DNA from 3 places in the Kitasatospora sp. NPDC043949 genome. Region 3 is predicted to be linked to each of the others. Evidence: riboswitches for the same ligand, from Rfam matches in the RefSeq annotation. Region 3 holds a riboswitch; each other region holds the start of a gene.

Region 1 (2,257 bases), on a different contig from region 3:
CGACGTGGTGGGCGTCCCCGTAGAAGATCAGCAGGTCGCCGGGCTGGGCCTGGGAGAGGTCGGTGCCGATCCGGGTACCGGCGTGGGCCTGCTCCTGCGAGGTGCGCGGCAGCGAGACGTCGACCTGGTTGAACGCCCAGACCATCAGGCCCGAGCAGTCGAAGGAGCCGGGGCCGGAGGCGCCGTAGACGTACGGGCTGCCGATCTTGGAGGCGGCGATGGACAGCGCCGCGGCGCCGCGCGAGCTGCCGGCGCTCGGCTTGGTGACCGGCGCGGCGGGGGCCTGCGACGCGCTCAGGTCGGTGCGGCTGTTGTCGCGGGAGGAGCGGTCGGCGGCCTGCTGGGCCGCCGCCTGCTGCTGGGCGGCCTTCGCGGCGGCGTCGGCCTTCGACTTGGCCTCGGCGGCGGCCTTCTCCTCGGCCGCGCGGATCGCCTGGCGCTCCTGCTCGGACAGGGTGTTGAAGAGGTCCTGCGCGGCCTTGAGCTTGCCCTGGACCTCGTCCTTGGCGCTCTTCAGCTGCTGGGTGGTGGTCTCCATCTCGGCGAGCTTGCCCTGGGCCTCGGAGCGCACCTGGTCGAGCTTGCGCTGCTCGTCCTGGAGCTGCTTGAGCTGGCCCTTCTGGGTGCCGCCGGCCTGGTTCAGCGTGTCGGCCTGGCTCAGGAAGGTGTCCGGGCTGGCGGAGAACATCAGCTGGACGGTCTGGGATATGCCGCCGTTGCGGTACTGCTCGCCGGCGATCTCGGCCAGGCCGCCCTGGAGGTCGGTCACCTGCCCCTGCTGCCGCGCCACCTGGTCCTGCAGGTCGGTGACCTGCTTCTGCAGCTGCTGCTGCTTCTCCTGGGCGGCGTTGAGCTTCTCGGTCGCGACCTCGGCCTGCTCGTTGAGCTGGTCGACCTGCTCCTTGACCTGGTCCTTGGTCGGCTGCGGGTCGGCGTGGGCGCCGGACTGCGCGGACAGCGCGACGGCCGCCGCGGCGAAGCCGGTCAGGATCGAGACCCGGGTGCGACTGGCGGGCTTGGGACGACGATGGGACGCCACGAAGGCGGACTCCTTCTTCCTACGCCGTCTACCGGGTGAGCTGACGGGTTCGGGCCGGAAGCGTGCCCTACGACGCCTCACGGCCGTTCCACCGGCCGACCTGGCGCCGATTCACCCCGGAGGAACGTGGTTCCCCGGCTCCGTTCGACAGCACCCCCGACTGCTGGGTTCCCCGTCGGGCAGGCACTGGGCCCGCCCCGCTGCGTCACGAACTCGACGGAAACCACCGCCGTCACCCTGGCTGGGCGATCGGGAGTGCGGTGGTTCGGGGCACGACCCTAGTAACTGAACCGTGATCCGTTCAAATCCTTGTCAGAAAAAAGACGGAAGAAGACCAAAGTTCTTTTGTGAATATGACACATAGTGATCACCGTCGTACGCAAAGCTGATCACTCTTCACCGGGGACTCGCGCTGCGGACAAAACCCGAACGCCACCCCCGGTCGGAGGGTGGCGTGGATCACAGGCCCGGACGGGGCCCTTCGGGCGTGTCGGGCCGTCAGACCCGGCGGATCGTGTTGATCGGCATCGCGTCGACCTTCATCACCTTCACCACGTCGCCGGTGTGCGGCGCGTGCACCACCATGCCGTTGCCGATGTACATCCCGACGTGGTGCCGGTCGGCGCCGTAGATGACCAGGTCGCCCGGCTGGGCCTGGTCCAGCGAGACCCTGGTGCCGACGTTGCCCTGCTCCTGCGAGGTGCGCGGCAGCGAGACGCCGGCCTGGCCGTACGCCCAGACCATCAGGCCCGAGCAGTCGAAGGTGGTCGAGCCGGTGGCGCCCCACACGTACGGCGAGCCCTGCTTGCTCATCGCCTTGGCCACGGCCACGCCCGCGTAGCCGCCGGCCTGCGGGAGGCTGCCGAGGTCGGCACGGTCACTGCCGCGCGAGGCGCGGTCGTCCTGCTGCTGCTGGGCCCGCAGCGCGGCGCGGTCGGAGGCGCTGAGCGAGTTCAGCAGGTCCTGCGCGGCCTTCAGCTTCTGGTTGACGTCCGTCTTGGCCTGGTTCAGGTCCTTGGTGGTGGAGTCGAGCGAGGCCAGGACGGCGGCGGCCTCGGACTTCTCCTGGTCCAGCCGGCGCTGCTGGTCCAGCAGTCCCTTGAGCGCCTCCGACTCGCTGGCGCTGGCCTGCTGGGCGCTGGACGCCTTCTCCAGGTAGCCCGACGGGTCCGAGGAGAGCATCAGCTGGACGGACGGGTCGATGCCGCCGGTGCGGTA
Region 2 (2,257 bases), on a different contig from region 3:
GGGTGAGCAGCGCCCCGCCGATGCCCTGGACGGCGCGGGCGGCGATCAGCACGTGGATGGTGGGGGCGGCGGCGCAGGCCGCGGAGGCGGCGGCGAACCAGAGCACGCCGATCAGGAAGACCCGGCGCCGGCCGTACCGGTCGCCGAGCGCGCCGCCGAGCAGGATCAGTCCGGCCAGGGTGAGCAGGTAGGCGTTGAGCGTCCACTGCAGGGACGCGAGGGAGGCGCCGAGATCGGTGCCGATGCGGGGCAGCGCGACGTTCACCACGGTGCCGTCGAGCATCGCCATGCTGGAGCCGAGCACCGTCGCGAGGAGGACCCAGCGTCCCCGCGAGGTGCCCAGGCGCAGTGTTCCTGCTTCGGAGGTGGCCACGGGCCGATCCTGCGCCCGTGGGGCGTACGTGACAAGGGTCACCGGGGGGTGTGTCGGTGGGTGCGCGGTGCGTGAGCGGGCGGGTGCGCAGCGGTGGCGGAATCGGCGCAGCGTCGTGGATCAGTGGCGCCGGGTGAATGGATTGTGCACGTACGGTGCAGCCGATCATTCGGAGGGTCACCGCAGCTCGGGGGGTTGTTGCCGGTTCAAGTGATCGACATTGCTTCACCCGAACGGATGGGTTTTAGTTCAGCGACCGCCCGGCCAGTCCGGACGGATCCACCGGGTGGAACGCCGAATCCTGCCGCTGCCCGGTGGCTCGCACCGAACTCTGTACGGCAGGAGCGGGGGACCCACAGGTAAGTCGCCGGACCGGAAACGGCACGCTTTCGCGTACCCGGATCCAGGGCCGGCTAGGGGTGAAGCCGCATGTGCGGCCGGGCAACTCCAGCCCGAACCCGACAGCTCACCTCGCAGGCGTCGGAGAGGAAAATTCCATGCCTGCACAGGCTCGTCGTATCGCCCTGCCCCGCGCCGCCCGCATCGGGATCGCCACCGCCGTCACCGGTGTCTCCTTCGCCCTGCCGCTCGTCACCGCGATGAGCGCCCAGGCCCACCCCGCGCCGGCCGCCGCGGTCACCGCCGCCCCGGCCGCCGCTCCCGCCGACCAGGCCCAGGCCTCGTCGCAGGAGAGCTACCGCGTCGTCAGCGGCGACACCCTGTCCCGGATCGCCGACGCCCAGCACGTCGACGGCGGCTGGCAGGCGCTGTACGACCACAACCGTGAGGTCGTCGGCGGCAACCCGGACCTGATCTTCCCCGGTCAGCGGCTCGTGATCGCCGGCCAGGCCGCCCCGGCCAAGCCCGCTGCCCCGGCGAAGCCCGCCCAGCCGTCCGCCCAGGACGCCGCGCCGGCCACCACCGCCAAGCCGCAGGCCCAGCCGGAGGTCCGGACCGAGGCGGCCAAGCCGTCCGCCCAGCTCCAGGCCCAGCTGCAGACCGCCGCGCCGTCCGCCGTGGTCACCGCCGTGCCGGTCGCCGCCGCTTCGGCCTTCGTCGCCCCGCTGGCCGGCCCGAAGCTGGGCACCGCGTACGGCGTGGCAGGCTCGATGTGGGCCTCCGGCCACCACACCGGCCAGGACTTTGTCGCCTCCACCGGCACCCCGCTGCGCGCCGTCGGCAACGGTGTCGTGGTGAAGGCCGGCAACGGCGGCGCCTACGGCAACGAGGTCGAGATCAAGCTCGCCGACGGCCACTACGCCGAGTACGCGCACCTCTCCTCGATCGGTGTGAAGATCGGTCAGGCCGTCAAGGCCGGACAGCAGATCGGCCTCTCCGGCGCGACCGGCAACGTGACCGGCCCGCACCTGCACTTCGAGATCCGCAACGGCTCGGAGTACGGCTCGGACATCAACCCGGTCGCCTACCTGCGGGCCCACGGCGTCGCGCTCTGACCCGTACCGGATGTACCGGATGTGCCGGATGTGCCGGATGAGGAACCACCGCTGCTACGGGGCGAATCGACCGCCCGGGATGGTCATGTCGGGTGACCGCTCGACCGGGTGATCGCCGCAGCAGTGGACATGGGCGCGGGACACGCCCAGGCCGGCCCGGCTCGCGAGACTTCTCTCGCGAGCCGGGCCGGCCGCTGTCGTTTCCGGGCCTTGGTGGGTGCCCCCAAGGCGAATTGACGATGCGTCAGGCCGACGCTCTGGTGGGCCGGTTCAGAGCCGGTGGGCGGGCAGCCCGTGCTGGGCGGCGGTCAGCAGCTCGTGCATCCGCTGCCCGAAGTCCTCGGTGTCGGCGGCCGGTTCGGGGAAGACCAGGCGGACGTCGCGGTGGCCGTGCGGGTGGTCCAGGCGCAGGACCAGGCCGTGGCGGTCC
Region 3 (2,257 bases):
ACGACGACATCGATGGACGGCACGAGGCATCTCCTTGCGGAAGCAGGGTCCGGCTGACGTTGGGTGCTGCCGGCGGGACGATTGCGGAGTCGTTACGACCAGAGCCTAACCGCCCCGGCCCCCGGGGCCGCGCTGGCCTCGGTCCCGTCTCAGCGTGTGGCCCGGCTACCCACCAGTAGTTCACCTGCTTGCCCGATCGAAGCGGGCGAATACGGGGGAATGCGGGCGAAGGGGGACAGGTCCCGTCCCCCTTCGCCCGCAGGGCGCGGGCCGTTCAGGGCCCGGGCCGCTCAGCCGAGGTGCAGCACCTGGCCGGGCATGATCAGGTTGGGGTTGCCGCCGACGGTGCCGCGGTTGCCGTCGTACACCGACTGCCAGCCGCCGGACACGCCCTGGGCGGCGGCGATCGTCGACAGCGTGTCGCCGGCCCGGACGGTGTAGTCGTGACCGCCCTGCGCGGCGGCGGGCTGCGCGGCCGGGGCGGACTGCGCGGGCTGCGCGGCGCGGGGCGCGTACTGCGGCTGGGCGGCGGGCTGGCCCGCGTACTGCTGGTAGACGCTCTGGTGGCTGGTCCAGTACCAGGCGCCGTTGTTCTGGTACCAGTACACCTTCGCGTCGGCGTCCCAGCCGGCCTTGCCGGAGAAGCCCTGGGTCTGCGGCTGCGTCTGCTGCGGGGCCTGCTGGGCGGCCGGCTTCGGGGCGGCCTGCTTGACCGGCTGCTGGGCGGGCTTCGGGGCCTGCGCCTGCTGGGTCGGCTTGGCGGCGGACTGCTTGGCGGGCTTGGCGTCCGTAGATGTGTCCACGGAGGCCGGGGCGCCGCCCTTGCTCAGGCCGGCCTTCTGGGAGCAGACCGGCCAGGCGCCCGGGCCCTGCGAGGCCAGCACCTTCTCGGCGACCGAGATCTGCTGCGCCTTGCTGGCCTGGTTGGCCTGCGGGGCGTAGGAGGTGCCGCCGTACGCCTTCCAGGTGCTGGGCGTGAACTGCAGGCCGCCGGAGAAGCCGTTGCCGGTGTTGATGCTCCAGTTGCCGCCGCTCTCGCACTGGGCGACGGCGTCCCAGGTGGAGGCCGGGGCGGCGGAGGCGCCGGTGGCGGTGAGGAGCGGCATCGCGAGTCCGACGCCGGCCACACCGGCGACGGCGATGGCCTTCTCGGTCTGGGTGCGACGGCGGTGGCGGCCGGTTCCAACGAACAGCATGAAGAGGTCCCTCTCCGCACGCCTGCGAGGTGAGCTGTCGGGTTCGGACCGGGAGGTGGCCCGGCCGCCGAAAGCGGAAACGATTCCGCTCGGGCGGCTTCACCCCAAGCCGTCGGGGAACGGCAACAAACCTGGTTCCCCCGCCCCTGCCCAGGGTCTGGTCGGTTTCCCGTGACGCGGCGGGCAGGATTCGGCGTTCCGCGCACGAGGTCCGCAGCTGCGAACTCCAGGGAGAGTAGACAGATCATCAGACCAATAACAAGCTCATATCACCGATATCACACACAAATTACGGCGCGTGGTCAATCGCCTACCAACTGCGGCGGTATGTCCGGATTAATGCGGGTTCAGGCCCGGCTCCACGAACCGCCGGAGACATGCCGTCAGCGTGTCGGGGCGTCGGTCGGCGCGACCGGCGGCGCGTGCGGAGAGCAGGTCTCCGGAGTGAATTCGACCGGGAGTTCCCGCAGGCCACGCATGATCAGGCCGCCCCTCCAGCGCAGGTTCTCCGGGTTTTCCGCGAGCCGCAGGTCCGGCAGCCGGGAAAGCAGCGTGGCCAGTGCGCTCCGCCCCTCCAGGCGGGCCAGCGGGGCGCCGATGCAGTAGTGGATCCCGTGGCCGAAACCCAGGTGCGGATTGTCCGTGCGGGCCAGGTCCAGGGTGTTCTCGTCCGCGAACCTGGCCGGATCGCGATCCGCCGCGGCCAGCACCACCAGCACCGGATCGCCCACCGGGATGTCCACCCCGCCGATCGACAGCGGCCGCGTCGCGAAACGCCACGTCGCCATCTCCACCGGCCCGTCGTAGCGCAGGAGTTCCTCGATCCCGGTCTCCAGCAGCGCCGTCTCGCCGCGCACCACCGACTCCTGCAGCAGCCTGCGCTGCTCCGGGTTGCGCAGCAGCGCGTACGTGCCGTTGCCGATCAGGTTGACGGTCGTCTCGAACCCCGCGAACAGGAGGATGAACGCCATCGCGGCGGCCTCGTTCTCGTTCAGGTGCTCGCCGTGGTCGCTCGCCCGGATCAGGCCCGAGATCAAGTCATCACCCGGATCCGCCCGCTT

The links. Region 3 has a riboswitch for cyclic di-AMP ahead of AC07AL_RS35580 (transglycosylase family protein). Riboswitches for the same ligand answer to the same signal wherever they lie in the genome.
Region 1: it holds a riboswitch for cyclic di-AMP, as region 3 does, so the genes downstream of both, AC07AL_RS05130 (C40 family peptidase) here and AC07AL_RS35580 (transglycosylase family protein) in region 3, are expected to answer to the same signal.
Region 2: it holds a riboswitch for cyclic di-AMP, as region 3 does, so the genes downstream of both, AC07AL_RS15275 (M23 family metallopeptidase) here and AC07AL_RS35580 (transglycosylase family protein) in region 3, are expected to answer to the same signal.

The regions. Positions count from the first base shown of each region.
Region 1 covers NZ_JBWKEQ010000004.1:20,866-23,122, reverse strand. Annotated here, with positions in the region: gene AC07AL_RS05130 (C40 family peptidase) at 1-1,039, opposite strand, end outside; cyclic di-AMP (ydaO/yuaA leader) riboswitch at 1,050-1,199, opposite strand; gene AC07AL_RS05125 (C40 family peptidase) at 1,538-2,257, opposite strand, start outside.
Region 2 covers NZ_JBWKEQ010000015.1:129,522-131,778, reverse strand. Annotated here, with positions in the region: gene AC07AL_RS15280 (MFS transporter) at 1-373, opposite strand, end outside; cyclic di-AMP (ydaO/yuaA leader) riboswitch at 686-868, shown strand; gene AC07AL_RS15275 (M23 family metallopeptidase) at 871-1,827, shown strand; gene AC07AL_RS15270 (DUF2470 domain-containing protein) at 2,098-2,257, opposite strand, start outside.
Region 3 covers NZ_JBWKEQ010000073.1:22,526-24,782, reverse strand. Annotated here, with positions in the region: gene eno (phosphopyruvate hydratase) at 1-23, opposite strand, end outside; gene AC07AL_RS35580 (transglycosylase family protein) at 291-1,196, opposite strand; cyclic di-AMP (ydaO/yuaA leader) riboswitch at 1,202-1,369, opposite strand; gene AC07AL_RS35575 (cytochrome P450 family protein) at 1,580-2,257, opposite strand, start outside.